One region of the Paenibacillus sp. MMS20-IR301 genome, then DNA from elsewhere that is predicted to be linked to it. Evidence: riboswitches for the same ligand, from Rfam matches in the RefSeq annotation. Region 1 holds a riboswitch; each other region holds the start of a gene.
What was found. A riboswitch is a leader RNA that binds a small molecule or an ion and turns the genes downstream of it on or off. The one in region 1 is predicted to bind cyclic di-GMP.
Positions count from the first base shown of each region.

Region 2: it holds a riboswitch for cyclic di-GMP, as region 1 does, so the genes downstream of both, LOS79_RS19780 (PA14 domain-containing protein) here and LOS79_RS22505 (choice-of-anchor A family protein) in region 1, are expected to answer to the same signal.
Region 3: it holds a riboswitch for cyclic di-GMP, as region 1 does, so the genes downstream of both, LOS79_RS21710 (transglutaminase-like domain-containing protein) here and LOS79_RS22505 (choice-of-anchor A family protein) in region 1, are expected to answer to the same signal.
Region 4: it holds a riboswitch for cyclic di-GMP, as region 1 does, so the genes downstream of both, LOS79_RS30720 (fibronectin type III domain-containing protein) here and LOS79_RS22505 (choice-of-anchor A family protein) in region 1, are expected to answer to the same signal.

Region 1 covers NZ_CP135275.1:5,274,777-5,280,200, reverse strand. Annotated here, with positions in the region: gene LOS79_RS22525 (hypothetical protein) at 1-79, opposite strand, end outside; gene LOS79_RS22520 (hypothetical protein) at 312-1,094, shown strand; gene LOS79_RS22515 (LPXTG cell wall anchor domain-containing protein) at 1,923-2,090, shown strand; gene LOS79_RS22510 (hypothetical protein) at 2,395-2,544, shown strand; cyclic di-GMP riboswitch class I at 2,628-2,717, shown strand; gene LOS79_RS22505 (choice-of-anchor A family protein) at 2,799-4,712, shown strand; gene LOS79_RS22500 (alpha/beta hydrolase) at 5,018-5,424, shown strand, end outside.
Region 2 covers NZ_CP135275.1:4,601,932-4,607,355, forward strand. Annotated here, with positions in the region: gene LOS79_RS19780 (PA14 domain-containing protein) at 1-2,168, opposite strand, end outside; cyclic di-GMP riboswitch class I at 2,183-2,263, opposite strand; gene LOS79_RS19785 (sugar phosphate nucleotidyltransferase) at 2,401-3,774, opposite strand; gene LOS79_RS19790 (hypothetical protein) at 3,787-4,152, opposite strand; gene LOS79_RS19795 (UDP-glucose dehydrogenase family protein) at 4,426-5,424, opposite strand, start outside.
Region 3 covers NZ_CP135275.1:5,090,955-5,096,378, reverse strand. Annotated here, with positions in the region: gene LOS79_RS21730 (glycosyltransferase family 39 protein) at 1-47, shown strand, start outside; gene LOS79_RS21725 (glycosyltransferase family 2 protein) at 103-1,080, shown strand; gene LOS79_RS21720 (GtrA family protein) at 1,070-1,474, shown strand; gene LOS79_RS21715 (class D sortase) at 1,514-2,164, shown strand; cyclic di-GMP riboswitch class I at 2,290-2,370, shown strand; cyclic di-GMP riboswitch class I at 2,445-2,525, shown strand; gene LOS79_RS21710 (transglutaminase-like domain-containing protein) at 2,539-3,348, shown strand; rRNA gene LOS79_RS21705 (16S ribosomal RNA) at 3,721-5,268, shown strand.
Region 4 covers NZ_CP135275.1:7,139,949-7,145,372, forward strand. Annotated here, with positions in the region: gene mqnE (aminofutalosine synthase MqnE) at 1-298, opposite strand, end outside; gene LOS79_RS30715 (HesB/IscA family protein) at 676-1,035, shown strand; cyclic di-GMP riboswitch class I at 1,384-1,484, shown strand; gene LOS79_RS30720 (fibronectin type III domain-containing protein) at 1,537-5,424, shown strand, end outside.

The DNA of each region.
Region 1 (5,424 bases):
CGACAGTCAAACCTACATCAACGCCGAAGCCGACAGCAACACCAACGGCGACACCGAAGCCGAACACCAACGGCAACACCAACGGCGACACCAAGCCAACAGCGACACCGAAGCCGACAGCGACACCAACGGCGACACCGAAGCCGACAGCGACACCAACGGAAGACACCCAACGAAGCACCGACGCCGACACCGACGACCAACGGCAACGGCCGACACCGAAGCCGCCAACGCCGACGATAGCACCAACGAACACCAACACACCGCCGACAGCACACCAACGGCACGCCGAAGCCAACGGCGACACCGAAGTGTACACCAAAACCGACACCGACAGTCAAACCTACATCAACGCCGAAGCCGACAGCGACACCAACGGCGACACCGAAGCCAACGGCAACCCCAACGGCAACGTCAAAGCCGACAGCTACACCAACGGCGACACCGAAGCCAACGGCGACACCGAAGTGTACACCAAAACCGACACCGACAGTCAAACCTACATCAACGCCGAAGCCTACACCAACGCCGACGATAGCACCAACGCCAACACCGACAGCTGCACCGACGCCAACGCCGACGATAGCACCAACGCCAACACCGACAGCACCGACGCCAACGCCAACAATTGCACCAACGCCAACACCGACGATAGCACCAACGCCAACACCGACGATAGCACCAACGCCAACACCAACAGCCGCACCGACGCCAACGCCAACGATAGCACCAACGCCAACGCCGACGATAGCACCAACGCCAACACCAACAGCAGCACCGACGCCAACGCCAACAATTGCACCAACGCCAACACCAACAGCCGCACCGACGCCAACGCCAACGATAGCACCAACGCCAACGCCGACGATAGCACCAACGCCAACACCGACGATAGCACCAACGCCAACACCAACAGCCGCACCGACGCCAACGCCGACGATAGCACCAACGCCAACACCAACAGCCGTACCGACGCCAACGCCGACGATAGCACCAACGCCAACACCAACAGCCGCACCGACGCCAACTCCGACGATAGCACCAACGCCAACCCGACAGCCGCAGCCAACGTACGACACCAACGCCGACGATAGCACCAACAGCACCAACACCCAACACCGACAATCGCACCAACGCCAACGGTAGCACCGACGCCAACCCCAGAACCGACACCAACGGTAGCACCAACGCCAACCCCAGAGCCGACACCAACGGTAGCACCAACGCCAACCCCAGAGCCGACACCAACGGTAACACCAACCCCAACCCCAGAACCGACACCAACACCCAACGCCAACCCCAGACCGACACCACACACCAACGCCAACCCCAGAACACCGAACACCCCAGAACCGACACCAACACCAACACCGACACCGACACCAACACCGACACCGACACCGACACCGACACCGACACCGACACCGACACCGACACCGACACCGACACCGACACCGACACCGACACCGACACCGACACCGACACCGACACCAACACCGACACCAACGCCGACACCGACACCGACACCGACACCAACGCCGACGCCGACACCGACACCAACGCCGACACCAACACCAACACCAACACCAACACCGACACCAACACCGACACCAGCGCCAACAGCGCCGCCAACACCGACGCCGACACCAGCGCCAACAGCACCGCCAACACCGACGCCGACACCAGCGCCAACAGCACCGCCAACACCAACGCCGACGCCAGCGCCAACAGCCCCGCCAACTGCAGTAACAACACCGGCTCCAATAACACCGCCATTTATTTTTGCCACACCAACACCGACGCCGGTAATCCCGGTTGTAATAATCGTCGATGATCCTCTGCCTTTGGGTCCAGTAGCAACTGCGGTGCCATCAGCCACACCTAAACCGGCCGTGGCAACACCAGCACCAACCGCAACGCCGATGGTGACCATCATTGATGAAGAGATGCCCCTAGGCAGTGTCCCGGCCGTAGCAACTTTACCGAAGACCGGTGAATCAAGTCCATTCCCTTATTATTTGGCAGGAGTAATGCTTGCGGGATTAGGGATATTCCTCGGTAGAAAATCAAGATCAGGGAAACGTAAATAAACTAAAGAGTTAGGCTCTTCCCGAAAAAGCTGGCGGTATCACCGCTGAACGGGACAGGGGCTGCTTGGGGAGAAGACGTCCTCCCGCAGGCAGCTCTTTTTTATGTGGATAGATGCTGCATAAGCTTACTCGGAACGGTGTGGTATAATTTTTGCAATATTTCCTGCGGAAGCTGAATACGTTAGAAGAACTGCAATCAATACAAGAAGGGCTGGAATCCTATCTTGATTTACTTAAATTTGCGATATTTAAAAATAGTTCTTTTAGCGCAGTTTCAAAAAAGCATGATCGTTTATTGCGGAGTATGAAAAGAAGAAGGGAGATTAGGGAGAAAACTGCTGCATTTGGCGTTAAATCCTTGTATAGTGCTGCATTGGGAGATTTTAAGGGGGAAATAATTCAAAAATTCACAAAGGAATTAATTGACAACAGGCAGAGGGAGCAGATAAACTGAAAATAGTTCCAGAGTAACGAATGTCATAGACTTTTCACTGTAGATATGATTTAGTGCATAATTTCACAACATAATAACTTACTCACGTATAAAAGCAAACCGTACGAAAGTGCGGGACGCAAAGTCAAGGAATCTAAAGCGCCTGACAGCGCCATGATCGTCCGGCTGCCGTAAAGAGCATACTCTCTTTCCGGCGGCCTTTTTTTGTTATATGAAACAAGGCATTTATTATATTAACTGTGAGGTGAGCCTGTATGATCCGGTTCAGTAAGTTTAAGCGTCTTATCGTGTTAGGTCTTATATCTGTTTTGGTTGTAGGTGGCAGCGGAATAACTCTACTTGGCAATATTTCAGTAAAAGCCGAAGGAGCTTCTTTGCCTGGTAATGCTTCTAAGTATAACGTGTTCATATTGGGCAGCTATGAAGGCATGCACAGTGATGTGGAAGGCAGATTAGCCGCGGGCGGAAATGTAAATTTAAAAGAAGGCTATTCAGTTGGGCACAGTCTGACTAGTCAAGAAACGAAGGAAGCTTACTCACTTATCGCTGGTGGCGATTTGAATTATTCGCAGGGGGAGACCGTTGGTGATGTAGTGTACGGAGAGCATTACACCGGAAACGGCGGTCCTCGCGGAGGTACAGGAACATTGCAGCTCAAAAAGAATGTCATAGATTTCGCGGCCGAGTTCAGCTTATTACGTAATAAATCGGAACAGCTAGCCGCCGTCTCCGCTAACGGGACTACAACGGATAATGGCAGCCTTACTCTTACAGGTAAAAATTCCGGTGTGAATGTATTTACAGTAGACGGCAGCAAGCTATCCAGTGCTCATGGTCTGAGTATTGATATTCCTGAAGGCTCGACAGCCATAATTAATATTTCCGGATCTACAGTTTCTATGAAGAACATGGGCGTCTGGATAAATGGTAAAAGCAGCACAGCCCAGGCTACAAAAGTGTTATATAACTTCAGTCAGGCAACCAGCGTGCAGATTGAAGGCATAGGTGTATTGGGAACTGTATTTGCACCGCTAGCTTCCATTAACTTCAACAATGCTCAAATTAACGGCAATGTAATTGGAGCTTCATTCTCTGGATCAGGGGAATCTCACCACTATCCATATACAGGTCAAGATCCATCTACACCAACGCCGACACCAACAGCAACGCCGACAGCGACACCAACGGCAACGCCGACAGCGACACCAACGGCAACGCCGACAGCGACACCAACAGCAACGCCGACAGCGACACCAACGGCAACGCCGACAGCGACACCAACGGCAACGCCGACAGCAACACCAACGGCAACGCCGACAGCGACACCAACGGCAACGCCGACAGCGACACCAACGGCAACGCCGACAGCAACGCCGACAGCAACACCAACGGCAACGCCGACAGCGACACCAACAGCAACGCCGACAGCGACACCAACGGCAACGCCGACAGCAACGCCGACAGCGACACCGACGGCAACACCTACAGCGACACCAACGGCAACGCCAACAGCAACGCCGACAGCGACACCAACGGCAACGCCGACAGCGACACCAACGGCAACGCCGACAGCGACACCGACGGCAACGCCGACAGCGACACCAACACCAACACCAACACCAACACCAACACCAACACCGACACCGACACCAACACCAACACCAACACCAACACCAACACCAACACCAACACCAACGCCAGCACCAACAGCGGAACCGACACCGACGCCAACGCCAGCACCAACAGCAGCACCAACACCAGCGCCAACGGCTCCACCGACGCCAGCACCAACAGCGCCACCGACACCGGCACCAACGGCTCCGCCAGTGGTATCGCCGTTTACGTTCATTCTGGCGACGCCGACGCCGGTTACCACTTTCATTGTAGAGGATGATGCGGTTCCGCTCGGACCGGTAGCCACTATATTGCCGAAGGCTACAATCCGGCCAGCCACTGCGGCACCGGTGCGAACTCCTGCAGCTTCGCCGTCAGCGGGTCCCGAATTAACCATAGATGATGAAGAGATTCCGCAGGGTAGTGTGACTGCGGCAGCCACTCTTCCGCAGACGGGAGAATCCAGTCCGGCGCCTTATTATATTGCCGGTATAGCTCTTGCGGGTCTGGGCCTGCTGCTGGGCAGAAGAGCAAGAAATAGCAGACGTAAATAAACTATTTGCTGTTTACCACGGGCTAATGGCGACTTTGGGGCTGCTTTTGGAGGAAATATGCTCCGAGAGCAGCCCTTTTAATCCTTTAGAATCAATAAGGGTTAGGAGTCCGCAAAGTGCCTCAGTCATACAGCCCCACATTGTGGGGTTATTTTATGCGGAATAACCGCAACATCCAGACTGCCGGCAGAAATTTCAAGATGGCTGGAAGCCGTGCTATACTGACTGCATAGCTGCTGGTTTGTTGACACAAGAGTATTAATCACCCTGAAGTATCTGGGTATTCACCGGAAGGAGAAACGTGTATGTGGAGTGTAATCCTGCTTGCAGGGCTTATTATTATGGTAGCAGGGGTAGTGTATGCAGGATTCTTCTTTTACGGAGTGGCAATTAAGCGGGCGCCGAAGGATTTCCTGGCAAAGACACCGGATCTCAAGGTTGACCCGCCGGTAGCCGGCGCTTCATGGGGGGAAGGCGCAGACTGGGTGTCACGGCAAAGCTTCCGCGAAGCTGAACTGATCTCGCATGATGGACTGAAGCTGAAGGGTTACTTTCTGGCATCGGGGCGGGCTGCCGGGCGTACGGTGATTATTGCCCACGGCTATTCCGGCAAAGCCAAGGATATGGGAGCAACCGCCAAGAACTATTACGATAATCTGGGCTATAATGTGCTCCTTCCTGATGCCAGAGGGCACGGGCAGAGTGAAGGCAG
Region 2 (5,424 bases), 670 kb from region 1:
TCGCCGTTAATTCGCACGCGGATACCATCATCGGAAGTGGTATAGATCTGATAAGTCTCTGTATAGAGCGGTTTGATCTTGCCGCTCCAGCGGACAGAGAAGAAATCTATGCCAATTGCCGCATCCGGTGTACCCTGCCGCCAATTGAAATCAAGTGCTGCATCGGTACGTACCACTGCCGGGGCACCTGACAGCGTCATATTATTGAAATATTCCGCGTAAAGCCCGTTAGCGGGGGGCGCCTCAACCACAACCTGCTGCGGCGCTGCTGTCGGTGTTGGTGCCGCTGTCGGTGTTGGCGTTGGTGCCGCTGTCGGCGTTGCTATCGGCGTTGGCGTTGGTGCCGCTGTCGGCGTTGCTGTCGGCACCGGTGTTGCTGTCAGTGTCGGCGTCGGTGCTGTCGTTGGTGTTGATACTGGTGACGGCGTTGCTGTCGGTACAGCCGCAGCCGGAGCTGCGGATAGAGCCTTATCAGCAGCAACCGCTGAATTTGGCATATACAATGCGCTGGCCGGCACAGTTGCTTTTGCTTGACTGGCGCTCTGCCACATCAGACGAATATTGGCATCGCCTGCATTCTCGTAATATTCCACCTTGATGTCATACAGTTGGCCTGCCTTCAGGGCTATGCTTCCTGTACGCTCTGTTCCGCTCTGCTTAGTCCAGCTGTCAATGACAGCTGTGCCGTCAACATAGACACGGATCCCGTCATCAGAGGTTGTGATGATCTGATAGGTTTCACTGTATGCCGGCTTAATCTGGCCGGTCCAGCGGATTGAGAAGTTATCCACGCCAAGCGCGGCATCCGGCGACCCCTGACGCCAGTTGAAATTCAGCAGATCGTCATTGCGTACCAGCACCGGTGTGCCGGAGAGGGTCATATTCTTGAAATATTCTCCGCGCAGGCCATTCTGGAGCGGTGCCTGCACTGAATCACTGACAGGTACAATTGTTGGAACAGGCATTGGTGTTGCTGTCGGTGACGGCACCGGTGTCGCTGTCGGTGACGGCGTTGGTGTCGCTGTCGGTGACGGCGTTGGTGTCGCTGTCGGTGACGGCGTCGGTGTTGCTGTCGGTAACGGCGTTGGTGTCGCTGTCGGTGACGGCGTTGGAGTTGCTGCCGCTGCTGCCTTGTACTGATCCTTGGTTAATGTGTAGCTGTCGCCCATGAAGCCTTTAATAGTAGCATCACTATTATTTTCATACAGCATTTTTCCCCAGGTCATCATATATACCCAGTTCTTCTGGGAGAGCTGCAGCTTCTGTGTGCTTGGCATTTCCCCGTTCTCGCCAATGGCAATAGGTTTGCCGTTCGCCAGGCTAAGCAGGCCGTCATAGTATTTATTCATATAGTCGTTATCATATATATCTGCTGCGAGCACATCCACCTTGTCTGCTCCCGGATAAGTCAGTGCGTAAGGATCAGACCAGGCATTCGGTGCATTAGGATTCCAGACCCACAGCAGGTTGTTTAATTGATGAACGTTTACGAAACGGTCATACATAATATTCCATAATTTAGCGAAGTTATTTTTCTTCCCCCACCAGAACCAGTCACCGTTCATTTCATGATAAGGTCTCCAGAGTACAGGAACCCCTGCATCCTTCAGGCTTTTCAGCGAAACGGCCACCTTGTCCAGGTCTGCAATCAGGGCCGTATACTGCGTCGTACCCGGAGTAACATATTTATTGAACTCTTCCTGGCTCAGGCTCTTCTGCACATTGGACCACAGATAAGGGGTGCCGGGCAGGTTCTCGTGAAAAGTCATAGCCACGATGCCCCCGCTTTTATACCAGCTGATTGCGCTGTTCACTACATTTCTGCGTTGTGCCGCTGCGGTGCTTTCCGATTGGCCGCTGATAACACCCAGCTCATAACCGTGAAGGGCTGCGTACTGGCCGCTGGTTCCCTTCAGCTTATTGCTGAATTCATCCGGGCTCTCCAGATAGTCGTGCTGTCCTGTAATGATGCCTTTACCTGTGATGGAATACAGATCACTGAGTAGTTTGACTGCTTCTGCCGATGCCGACGGGTTAACAGGCGCCTTGGAGCTGGAAGCCGCTTCAGCAGTTGAAGCCAGCCCGCCCAGGGCTGCAGGTATTGCAGACACAAACAAGGCCAGTGACAGCACAGTGCACAGCAAACGGGACTTACGGTAAGTTTTCAAAATTTCCTCTTCCTTTCGGTAGCCAGGCTGCCACTCTTGCGAAGGCCCTATAGCTTTGCGTCCCTATCTTTCGATTAGGTTTGCCTTTGTCGTTTTGGAAGGATGAATCCCTCTTACCGTAAGTATCGTCGCTATTTATTTTTAATTTAGAGCAAAAATAAAAATTTCTTAATAAATAGTGCTAAATACCTGTTTTGATTTTGTTACAATTGGTTAAATAGATTAATTAGGCCTACGAGATAAACTGGTGTAAAGCTATATCCTCCCAGTCCAGAGTGATGCGGATATTATCTTCCTCCACCAGTTCAGAGCCGCTCTGCACCTCAATAAATTCCACATCTGTAAGTGCCAGGATTGCATGCTTGGTACCTTCCGGTATCCGTACAACATCCCCTGCCTTTACCTTATGCATCTTTTCGTTAATGACAATGCTTGCCTCACCGCTGACAAACGTCCAGATTTCACTGCGTTTGTGATGCAACTGATAGCTGATATTTTTACCTTCGTTAATGAAAATCCGCTTCGTCAGCACTTCATTGCCTTCATCATACTTCACATAATCGATTACCTTGTAGTGGCCCCAGCGACGCTCTTCGTACATCGGTCTTTGTTCAAAAGTTTTCAGTACCTCCTTGATCCGCGGGCTCTCCGCCTTGTGCGTAACCAGGATACCGTCCGGGCTGGCAGCGATAATCAGATCCTTCGCCCCGATTACTGTAATCGGAATATCCAGCTCATTGATAAGGCTGGTACCCTCGGAATCTGCCGTCACGAACCCTTTGCCGACATGATTACTGGTCATCTCCTCGGTCAGGGTATTCCAGGTGCCCAGGTCTTTCCAGAATCCGGCGTACGGCTGAACTACGATATTCTCCTCTTTCTCGACCACTTCATAATCGAAGCTGATCGAGGACAGCAGTTTGTACTGCTTTTGCAGCTCCTCATAGTTCAGCGGGAGGCCTTTGCGCTGCAGAATATCCAGCAGATACCCGAGCCGGAAAGCGAAGACACCGCAGTTCCAGAGTGCATTCCGGCTGATCAGCTCCTCTGCCTGCCTGCGGTCCGGCTTCTCCTGGAAGTGGCTCACCTGCAGATACCCGCTCTCGCCTGCTGCGGCGCTGGTAGGAATAATATAGCCGTATTTCTCGGAGGCGTGCTCCGGTACTACGCCCATGAGCGCCAGATTCGCACCGCTCTCAAGCATCGTACTCTCCAGCTGCAGCACCGTATCGAAAAAGGATGATTCCACATAAGGGTCGACGGGCAGAATCGCCACGGTCTCTGCCGGTGAAACACCGGCGATGGAATACAGATAAGCGGCCGTCAGCGCAATGGCGGGGAAGGTATCCCGGCGCTCCGGCTCCACGATAATCGGCACCTCGCCGCCGAGCTGACTCTGAATCATCTCCACCTGGCTGCGGCCGGTTGCGAGATAGGATGACTCCGCTATCCCGGCCTCCTGCAATTGTCTCCACACCCGCTGAACCATCGATTCCGGTTCACCTGCCGGGCTTTCCAGTACCTTCAGAAATTGCTTCGAACGTGAGTCATTCGAGAGCGGCCAGAGCCGCTTGCCTGAACCGCCTGATAAAAGTACTAGTTTCATAGTGAACCCTCCTTATGTGTGTGACGCGTGAATATCGGATTGTTGCTTGGGAGTTTCCTCATAATGGATAGTGGCTACGGTGTAGAAGTAAATGCCCGCGCTGCCGCTTCGCAGCTTATAAGCAAATCTGCATCCGGTAGAATTAGGGGGCACTTTTACCTCTATTTCACGCATTTGGCCCGCATCCGGTGAAATTAGGGGCACTTTTACCTCTATTTCACGCATTTGGCCCGCATTTGGTGAAATTAGGGGCACTTTTGCTCCTATTTCACGCATTTGGCCCGCATCCGGCGGAATTAGGGGCACTTTTGCTCCTATTTCACGCATTTGGCCTGCATCCGGCGAAATTAGGGGCACTTTTGCTCCTATTTCACGCATTTAGCCCGCATCCGGCGGAATTAAGGGTACTTTTACCTCTATTTCTCCCATTCAGCTCACTCTCGGCGGAAATAGAGGGATTTTTACCTTTAATTCCTTAATAAAGCCCACTTTTGGCGGGATTAGAGGGATTTTTACCTTTAATTGCACCATTCAGCCCATTTTCAGCTGAAATAGAGGGATTTTTCACTTTATTTCTCCCATTCAGCCCACTTTCGGCGGAAATAGAGGGATTTTCACCTTTATTCCCCCATACAGCCCGCACCGGCGGAATTACACCGCCCCGGCAACGCTGGCGGAGAAGCCGCTAAGTCCACCCATCTGCGGGCGGCCGACGGAATGGTACTCCAGGCCGGTGCCCTCAATCTGCTCTTTGGTGTAGACGTTGCGGCCGTCGATCAATATCGGGCGGCGCATACTGTCCGCCAGCTGGTGCAGGTCGATATCCTTGAACTGGCCCCAGTCGGTCAGGAGGCAGACTGCGTCACTGCCCTCGGCCGCCTCTTCCGCCAGCCCGCACCAGCGCAGCTGCGGATGATCATACCCGCTGCGGAAGTTATCGGCAGCGATGGGATCATACAGCTTCACGATGGCGCCTTCAGCGACCAGCGCCTCGACGATTTCCCGGGCCGGTGCCTCACGGACATCATCCGTGTTCGGCTTGAACGCCAGCCCCCAGATGCCGATTACGGCGCCGCGCAGGCTGCCCAGCGACTCATGCAGCTTCGAGATGATCATGAACCGCTGGCCTTTATTAACCTCAACTACGGATTTCAGCAGCTTGAATTCATAATCCACGTTACCGGCGATCTGGATCAGCGCATTCGTATCCTTCGGGAAACAGGAGCCGCCGTACCCGATACCGGCCTGCAGGAAGGAGGATCCGATTCTCCGGTCCATTCCCATGCCCTCAGCCACTTCGGTTACATCCGCTCCCACTTTTTCACAAATGTTGGCAATTTCGTTTATGAACGATATTTTGGTAGCCAGGAAAGCATTGGAAGCATATTTAATCATCTCGGCGCTGCGGATATCGGTTACGAACACATTGTCCGTGAAGCCCTGGTGAAGCTGGCGCATGGTCTGCTCAAGCTGCGGGTTATCGAGTCCGATTACAATCCGGTCGGGGTGAAGCGTATCGCGGATCGCAGAGCCTTCACGAAGGAATTCAGGAGCGGAGACAATATCGAAGGGGTGATTCGTATGGGAGGCAATCAGCTTGCGGATTCGCTCGTTGGTGCCGACGGGAACGGTTGACTTGGTCATAATAAT
Region 3 (5,424 bases), 180 kb from region 1:
ATTATATAATACATGTATTACGCTGGTTCCCGTCCTGGCTGTTCTAAGGAACAGCCGGCCAGGAACTGGAATCGTTACACCAAATATTTAGGAGGAACCCAGGTGAAAGCCAGATACAGTGTAATTGTCCCCATGTTCAATGAGGAGGAGGTCATTCAGCATACCTATGAGCGGCTCAAAGCAGTGATGGATGAGTGTGGCGATTCCTATGAACTGGTTTTCGTGAATGACGGAAGCCGGGACCGTACAGCTGAGATTATGCGCGGAATCAGTAACAGGGATGAGCATGTCAGACTGATTGACTTTTCCCGTAATTTCGGCCATCAGGTGGCGATTACTGCTGGTATGGATTACGCTGAAGGCCAGGCTGTTGTAGTCATTGATGCGGATCTTCAGGATCCTCCGGAAGTCATTCTGCAGATGATTGCGAAGTGGAAAGAGGGCTACGATGTTGTTTACGCCAAGCGCCTGAAACGGCACGGGGAGACTTTCTTCAAAAAAGCCACTGCAAAAATCTTCTACCGCCTGCTGAGCAGCATGACCAGTGTAGAGATCCCTACGGATACCGGTGACTTCCGGCTGATTGACCGTAAAGTCTGTGATGTGCTGCGCGGCCTGAAGGAGAAAAACCGGTACGTCCGGGGACTGGTGAGCTGGGTCGGGTTCCGCCAGACGATGGTGGAATATGTGCGTGAGGAGCGCTTCGCCGGGGAAACGAAATACCCGCTGAAGAAAATGATCCGCTTTGCGCTCGACGGAATCACTTCCTTTTCTCATAAACCGCTCAAGATTGCGTCGTATATCGGTTTCTTCTTGTCCTTCTCCAGTTTCCTTTATCTGATCTTTGTATTATTCCAGAAGCTCTTTACCTCCTGGACGGTAGCGGGCTGGGCTTCCATAGTAGGGGTGAATCTGCTCTTTAACGGGATTGTGCTGATGCTGCTGGGAGTAATCGGTGAATATATCGGGCGGATTTATGATGAATCCAAGGACAGACCGCTCTATATCGTACGCGAGACCAAAGGATACGACAATGAGGAAGCCGTAGATACCCGGAAGGAAAGCGATTATGCCAGATAAGCTTTGGAGTGCAGGGTTTATCCAGTTCCTGAAATTCAACGCCGTCGGCCTGCTGAATACGCTGATTGATTTCGCCGTATTTACGCTGCTGCATGCATTAGGGATGCTGAACACCCCTGCACAGATTATTTCCTACAGCGCCGGTACAGCCAACAGCTTTTTCTGGAATAAAAAAGTGACCTTTCGTGACACGGACCGGGGCAGCAAAAACAGCTTTGACCGGATGCAGCTTGTCAAATTTATTGTGCTGAATCTGGCCGTCCTGGGGATTTCGGTGCTGCTGATACATCTGCTGACTGAAACATTTGGTATTCAGGTTCTTATAGCGAAGGTGCTTGTTACGTTTGTTACGGTAATCATCAATTTTTTTGGCAACCGTAAATGGGTGTTTTGAGCTAATATATTATAGATCTTTATTACGGAGGCGATTATCATGCGGAAGTTATCCTATTTGATTATACTTGCCGGGGTTCTGGTTATGCTCTATCCCAAAGGAAGCGAATGGTACAATGACCGTCAGCAGCAGAAGCTGCTGGAAGAGGCCGAGCAGGCTTATAGTGAAATCACTCCGGCGGATACTAATCCGGATACGAATTTGAGTGAGTCCTACGCCGAGGTTACCCAGCTGCTGGCAGATGAATCTGCCCAGGAAGAGGCTGCGCCTACAGCAGCTCCTGAAATTGAACTCGGCGGAAAAATAACCGCCATCATCCAGATTGACAGTATTGATCTGAAGCTGCCTGTCCTTGAAGGTGCGACCAAGGCCAATATGAAGCATGCTGCTGCGCACATGAAGGAGACGGCAGCAATCGGCTCAGTTGGCAATGCTGCAATTGCAGCCCATAGAGCAAGAACAGCGGGAAGGCTGTTCAATAGATTAAATGAAGTAGGCATTGGTGACGATATCATTATTACAACAAGCGGGCAGAAGTACGAATATGTAGTATATGATGTTTCTGTCGTGGAGCCTACCGATGTATCGGTGCTTGAGGGGAATAAAGAGGATAAGATTCTTACCCTCATTACTTGTGATCCGCTGGTGAACCCGACGCACCGGCTGATTATCCATGCCAAATTAACCTGATTCATCTGCCTTGATGACAGCAACAGACAAAAACCTAAAAAAACTATTAAATTTTTATGTAAATCTAGTAATTTAGGTCTTGATAATAGAAATAGATATGGTAAGATGTAACTATCAAAGCTAATACACGATAACGGCAAACCTATCGAAAGGTAGGGACGCAAAGCTAAAGGGCCTTCCCGTAAGGATGGCAGCCAGCTACCGAATGAAGAAGCTTTTTTTGTTTGTTCTTTATGTAAATCTATTGATTTTTTGGTAGAATTTAGAGCAGATAAAGCTTATACGATAACGGCAAACCTATCGAAAGGTAGGGACGCAAAGCTAAAGGGCCTTCCCGTAAGGATGGCAGCCAGCTACCGAAAGGGGTTTTATCAATGAAAAAGTTCTATATGATGTTAGTTACATTGTTCGTATTGGTTACAACGGTGCAGGTTGGTACAGTCCAAGCGGCTGAGGCAGATACAAGCTGGTTAAAAGTCGGACAATTGGATCAAGGCGTTGTCGGCGTTTCCTATAATGTTCCTAAAGACAAGAAGATCAAAGTCATGATTACTAAAGACAGCACTAGCTACACTTACAACCTGTATGCTTCCAAACCAAGTGAGACTTTCCCGTTGCAACAAGGTAACGGCACTTACAAGGTTTCCGTGCTTGAGAATACTACCGGTAACAAATATAAAGTAGTTTCTTCCGATACAGTAGATCTTAACCTGAGCGACACTAACGCTGTATACCTGAGCTCTGTTCAGAATGTTAAATGGAATTCTACTGATAAGGCAGTCCTGAAAGCAGCACAATTGACACAAGGTCTGACTACAGATGAAGCTAAAGTGAAAGCTATCTATGACTATGTTGTTGCTAACGTGAAATATGATTACACATTGGCTGCTAATGTATCTACTGATTACATTCCTAATAACGATAACACTCTGGCAACCCTTAAAGGGATCTGCTACGATTACGCTTCCCTGTTTGCTACTATGCTTCGCAGCGAAGGTATCCCAACTAAACTGGTTATGGGGAACACAAGTTATGTTTCTTCCTACCACGCTTGGAATGAAGTGCTGCTTAACGGCAAATGGGTAATTATTGATACTACTGTTGATGCAGGTCTGGCTAAGAACAGCAAAACTTCTGATCTGGTTAAAGTAGCAAGCAAATATACTGCAGCTAAGTTCTACTAAGAATAGCTGTACTCATACAATTGATAGATTTATTCGCGAATAACCCGCTTAATTATTAAGCGGGTTATTTTTATTTTGCTAAAGGGTTGCTTTTTAGTAGAGAGATAGGTTATTATAAATGAGCGTTGTTGGAGCGGGAAAGTTGATTTGGAAATGACTTAAAAAAGTGGTTTCAAAAAAAGACTTGCTTTACTCGAACGAACGTGATATATTATAAGAGTTGCTGGTGACGAGATAATCGCCGCTGACAACGAGTTTGATCTTTGAAAACTGAACAACGAGTGAGTATCGGAATTCACTTATGTGATTCCAAAACAGAGAATGTAAATTCTCGTCAGATGTTTCAAAATGAGCAATCGCTCTTTTCAATACAAATTGGAGAGTTTGATCCTGGCTCAGGACGAACGCTGGCGGCGTGCCTAATACATGCAAGTCGAGCGGAGTATTTCCTTCGGGAAATGCTTAGCGGCGGACGGGTGAGTAACACGTAGGCAACCTGCCCTCAAGACTGGGATAACTACCGGAAACGGTAGCTAATACCGGATAATTTCTTTTTTCTCATGGGAGAAGAATGAAAGGCGGAGCAATCTGCCGCTTGAGGATGGGCCTGCGGCGCATTAGCTAGTTGGTGAGGTAACGGCTCACCAAGGCGACGATGCGTAGCCGACCTGAGAGGGTGAACGGCCACACTGGGACTGAGACACGGCCCAGACTCCTACGGGAGGCAGCAGTAGGGAATCTTCCGCAATGGGCGAAAGCCTGACGGAGCAACGCCGCGTGAGTGATGAAGGTTTTCGGATCGTAAAGCTCTGTTGCCAGGGAAGAACGTCCGGTAGAGTAACTGCTACCGGAGTGACGGTACCTGAGAAGAAAGCCCCGGCTAACTACGTGCCAGCAGCCGCGGTAATACGTAGGGGGCAAGCGTTGTCCGGAATTATTGGGCGTAAAGCGCGCGCAGGCGGTCATTTAAGTCTGGTGTTTAAACCTTGGGCTCAACCTGGGGTCGCACTGGAAACTGGGTGACTTGAGTACAGAAGAGGAAAGTGGAATTCCACGTGTAGCGGTGAAATGCGTAGATATGTGGAGGAACACCAGTGGCGAAGGCGACTTTCTGGGCTGTAACTGACGCTGAGGCGCGAAAGCGTGGGGAGCAAACAGGATTAGATACCCTGGTAGTCCACGCCGTAAACGATGAGTGCTAGGTGTTAGGGGTTTCGATACCCTTGGTGCCGAAGTTAACACAGTAAGCACTCCGCCTGGGGAGTACGGTCGCAAGACTGAAACTCAAAGGAATTGACGGGGACCCGCACAAGCAGTGGAGTATGTGGTTTAATTCGAAGCAACGCGAAGAACCTTACCAGGTCTTGACATCCCAATGAAAGCATTAGAGATAGTGCCCCTCTTCGGAGCATTGGAGACAGGTGGTGCATGGTTGTCGTCAGCTCGTGTCGTGAGATGTTGGGTTAAGTCCCGCAACGAGCGCAACCCTTGACTTTAGTTGCCAGCAGGTAAGGCTGGGCACTCTAGAGTGACTGCCGGTGACAAACCGGAGGAAGGTGGGGATGACGTCAAATCATCATGCCCCTTATGACCTGGGCTACACACGTACTACAATGGCCGGTACAACGGGAAGCGAAGCCGCGAGGTGGAGCCAATCCCAGCAAAGCCGGTCTCAGTTCGGATTGCAGGCTGCAACTCGCCTGCATGAAGTCGGAATTGCTAGTAATCGCGGATCAGCATGCCGCGGTGAATACGTTCCCGGGTCTTGTACACACCGCCCGTCACACCACGAGAGTTTACAACACCCGAAGTCGGTGGGGTAACCCGCAAGGGAGCCAGCCGCCGAAGGTGGGGTAGATGATTGGGGTGAAGTCGTAACAAGGTAGCCGTATCGGAAGGTGCGGCTGGATCACCTCCTTTCTATGGAGAATCGTCTTCTGCAATGAAGACATTCAAATTTTAAATCTAACCGGTCGGTTAGTTACTCACTCGTTGGTCAGTTTTGAGAGTTTAAGCTCTCAAGTAAGACTTGATCCTTGAAAACTGGATACCGAAACGAATTTGCGTTTTAGAACA
Region 4 (5,424 bases), 1.9 Mb from region 1:
CCATTTCCTGGCCGGAAAGGGTATAGGCGCCTTCTTCGCCCTCATCCTTGCGGAAATTGCAGAAGGCGCAGCGGGATTCGCAGACATTGGTGAAGTAGAGGCTCATATTTTCAATAAAATAAACTTTATTGCCGTTTTTACGCTGGTTAACCTCTCCCGCCAGCTGTCCGATCGTTAACAAATCGTTGCTCTCATATAAATAAACGCCATCTTCCAAATTTAATCTTTCTCCGCCGCGGACCTTCTCAATGATGTTCGCCATCCGGGCATCCATGTGTGGTGTTATAATAGTAGACATATGATTTCCTCCTGAAGGTAGGCGAGGCGAATGCATCGCAGAATCTTGTGCTAAAAACTAAGCCGGAAACGGTCTCCGTGACAAATTTCCGAATTTTTGCGTATAGCGCTTTACCTATTATAAACCTCTCCCGGGGGGTGAGCAACCGCTGGCAAAGACAGGATAATCCGCTGTAAAGCGCAAATCCGGAGAGTGTTTGTGACTTGAGGGTAAGGGAATAGTGGAGTATACTTAGTTTAAATCAGAATAAAGCTAGGATATACCTCATATTTACCCGTTTCTTAGCTGAATCGTTAGATTGTTACTTACAGCCTGAAGGCTGCTTGATACAAGGGCGTTAGAAGAGGCTGAACCATTTCAATTAGAGGAGGACAATCATGATTACAATCAGTGATACTGCAGCAGTACAATTGAAAGCTATGCTGGCTGAACAGGAAGTGCCGGATATGTTTCTCCGCCTGGGCGTAACAGAGGGGGGCTGCAGCGGCTTCTCCTACGCTATGGGCTTCGACGACAACGAGACTGAGCAGGATGTGTACATGGATGTTGCAGGCCTTAAGGTTATCGTAAGTAAAGATGATATCCGTTACCTGAACGGCCTTGAGATCGACTTCGAGGAATCGGGCATGACGGGCGGCTTCACCATCAATAACCCGAACGCCAGCGCCACCTGCGGCTGTGGTTCGTCGTTCCGTACGAAGGAAGAGGCGGGCAATCCGGCAGCGGAGCCTTGCTGATAGGCAAGTTCGACAACTTCTGAAATTAATGTTATACAATGATAAATTACCTCCTGAAATTGTGTTGATGCTCAGCACAAATTCGGGAGGTTTTTTTATGGAGCAGCAGGGTTTTGAAGAGACCAATTTTGAAATGGAAATATGCGCACTTCTGCATAACATGCGAAATTCCCGGGTTTTGCATCCGTTTTTCGTAAGTTTTCATGTTTTTATTGAAAAAATAGATAAAATACGACAATGTTCACAATAACGACGATATCTTCCTTTATAACTTTAGGGTATTATTACCATGCAGAGAATAGATTGTATATAGAGTTATGTAATGTTATTCGCAATAAAGACTATTTGAATTACCAAAGGCAAACCTGTACGAAAGTCAGGGACGCAAAGCCACGGGCCTTACATTACTGCATCTCACGATGCTGGATTATGGCAGCCGGGCCGCTTTTTCCGGTGGTTTTTTTGCGTTTTTTTGTTTGAAGAATGGAGTGGAGGGAATTTATGGGCAGGAACAAAAAATTTCTGGTTAAGCTGCTGTGTCTGCTGCTGGTAAGCCAGCTGGGGACGTCCTTCATAGGGGGGACAGCAATGAAAGTTTTGGCTCAGGGGGATACATTGAAAATTCATTTTCAGCCCCTTCATGGTTCAGTTCCTGCGGGATATATAGCTGACTATGGGGACATCTATGCTGCAAGGAATGGTCATGAGTATGGCTGGAATAAGGATCACACTACGGCAACAGTAACAAGAAGTACATACCGGGATTCATATAACAACGTATCTGCAACAGAAAGTACATACAGTGACAATATTCATGACACGTTAACGCGAATCAGCCCTGGTGGAGAGTGGGAGATTCAGGTGGATAACGGTAATTATGAAGTAGCTGTAACAGTAGGGGATGCTGTATATGACAGTAAGAATGCACTTGCTGTGGAAGGAACGGAATTTTGGAGCGATATGAACCTGAAGGCTGGAGAGCATGCGACCCGGTCAAAGATTGTAACAGTCACAGACGGGAAACTTACAGTGAGCCAGATTGACGGTCCAGATGTAGAGACGGCACTGAATACGGTAGAGATTACACTGGTGAATATGTTTACTCCGGTAATTTCACCTCCGAGGATCGGACTTCCCGCTGAGCAGAACAAGATTGCCGGGAACAAGGTTCTAATGTCCGGCACAATGATAAATGTACATAGTGCACCGCCGTATACATATGTAAATGGATTACGGGAAGAAATCTCCCGGCACATGAGTGAACAGGTTGCAGGCATCAGCGAGCAGGTACAGCAGTATGAGCATGCTGCAACTGTGGTGAACGGATCAGATGCTGCTGCTATACAGCAGAAGATTCTCTCAGAAACACAGAGTCCTGCTGTCATCAGATCCGGACACTTAAATCTGGAAGCGAGCGTTACCTTCGGAAGTCCGGATAAGCCGGTAATCCTCATCGTTGACGGGATCAATTCGAATCAGAATTTAACTATCACAGTCTATGGATCATTAATTCTGCGCGGCGGGCTTAATGCGAATGCACCCTTGACTGTTCAAATCATGAATAGCAGCAATACTGTACCGGATGGAAATCTGTGGGTACAGGGGGCTTTTCAACTGAATAATAACTTAAAGTTCCATGTGGATAATGAACTGTATGCCGGCTCACTGACTTATAACGGAGGAACCCTTCAGATTGAGGCCAAACGTGTACTGGTACAGGGCAATATGAATATCAACACTAATGTAACCATGAACATAGAAGAAGAGATGTCGGCAGGAGAGATCGTCTCTAATAATCTATTAGCTAATCTGAATGTTAAGAAAGGCGATTTGTTTGTTCGTGATAACGTCAGTGTAAATAATAATTTGAATATTACTACGGGAGGCTTGTTTGCTGTAGGCGGCAATCTGATTACCAATCAAAGACCGCAGATTCATACAGGAAATGGTACGGAAGGGCAGACCCTGCTGAAATATGTCCTATCGGGTCTGAAAGCGGAATATTTCAGCGGCAACAACTTTACCGGGCAAAAAGCTGTGAAGCTGGATGAGTCCGTCTTCTTGTCGGGACAACCAGTGCTTCCGGTATCCGGTATTGCCAATCAGCATTTCTCAGTCAGATGGACCGGGCAAGTACAGCCTAAGTATTCCGGTCTATATACCTTCTCTGTTAATACCGGCGGCGGGGTCCGGCTATGGGTAGATAATCAGCTGCTCGTCGATAAGTGGAATGCTCAGAACAATACCGGTCAAGGACTTGTTCAACTGCAGGCCGGAGTAAAATATGATCTGAGAATGGAATACGCAAACGATCAGGGAAATCCGCAGGCGAACCTGTTCTGGGAAAGCGACAAACAGTCCAGGGAGGCAGTGCCGTCTGTCTATTTACGTCCATTCGGAATTCCCGAGCCTATTCCAATTCCAGCCGCTACGGCCATCACCTTACAGTGGCCTGCCCAGTTCAATGCGGATGGATATGAAGTGGAGATAGATGGTGAAATTTCGCCGCTCGGGCCTGAAACCGGTTATGTGGCGGATCATCTTAGTCCCGGTACGGAGCATACCTACAGAGTCCGGGCGAATAGTGAAGATATAAAGGGAGAATGGTCACTGCTAACTCCTTATTGGACGCTTCCCGCTGTCCCTCAGAATATCAGCATGGCCTCAACGAGTAATTCTATAACACTGAATTGGGAGCCTGTTATTGGAGCAACCAGCTATGAGGTGGAGGTGAATAACAGCATTCAGAATATTGGAAATGTTACAAGCTATCTGGAAGATCAACTAATCCCGAATATGCAAAAAATCTTCCGTATACGGGCTGTAAACAGCAGCGGTCCGGGAGCCTGGAGCGGGATTATAGCCAAGTCTACTATTGTGGCTGCCCCGGGTAATCTGTCAGGTACTGCTGCAGATCAGTCAATTGCACTGCAGTGGGATGCTGTCTCCGGAGCCATTGCCTATGATGTAGAGGCTGATGGGACGCAGATTGAGAATATTACAGAAACCTCCTATTCGCACAACGGCCTGGAGCCGAACAGCATCCATGAATATAGAGTAAGAGCACACAACGAGAATGGAATAAGTGATTGGAGCAGTAAGATTACTGTATACACTACGCCTGGCATTCCCCGGAATCTTAGCGCCACCGTGGAAGGAAGTGCTATCCGTGTTACCTGGGATACGGTTAAGGGAGCATCGGGATATGACATAGAAGTAGATGGAAGCATCATAGATAACGGAACGGATACAGAATATAACCATACGGAACTAAGCTTGAATTCTGAACATACTTACCGGGTCCGGGCCAAAAATCAACAGGCGGCAGGGGAATGGACCTCCCTGATTGTATATACAACCCATGCAGGGGTTCCCAATAATGTACGAAGCACTGCAACCAGCAGCGAGATTACATTAACCTGGGATCCGGTGCCAGGTGCAACAGGCTACGATATAGAGGTGGATGGTACGGTAGTTCATGGCGGTTTGGATAACAGCTATATTCACAGCGGGCTTAAGCCGTTCTCCACTCACAGTTATAGAATCAGAGCGAGAAATGCCGGAGGTACAGGAGAGTGGAGCAGAGAGGTATCTGCAAAAACAGTTTTTGGTAAACCTGAGAACCTTACAGCAGTTGCCTACAATAGCAGCATTAAGCTTTCGTGGGACAAGGTGGAAGGGGCGACGGGTTATGATCTTCTGGTCGATGGAGAAATCATTGACAACGGTCAAATGACCAGCTATGAGCATACAGGATTAGAGCCGTATTCATGGCATGTCTACAGGGTTAGGGGCAAATATGGAGAGAGCCTTGGAGAATGGAGCAGTGCACTTACCAAATCTACGATTCTGGGCATTCCCGGGAATATTAAGGTGAAAGCACTGAGTGATCAGATTACGTTATCCTGGGATGCTGTTATAGGAGCAACAGGTTATGAGATTGAAGCTGACGGCAAAACGATAGATAACGGAGCAAAGCTCAGCTTCACGGACAGCAAACTGTCATCCAACACAAAGCATACCTACCGGATCCGGGCGAAGAACAGCCAGGTGATGGGAGAATGGAGTGACTGGACAACGACAATTACCAGTGTTACTGCTCCAGGAGTACCGCAGAATTTCACAGGTGTGGCAACTATAAATTCTATCGAATTATCTTGGGATAGTGTGGAAGGGGCGGCTCTGTACGATCTGGAGGTTGACGGCAAAATTATCACTGATATCACAGTCACAGAGTATAAGCATCTCGGCCTGGAGCCTAACACAATGCATAATTACCGTGTAAGGGCACGGAATTCCGGTGCGAGCAGTGATTGGACCGACAAGCTGAAGAAGGTCACTACCCCGGCCTTAACCATCCAGCCGGAGAAGGACAGCCAATTTAATTTT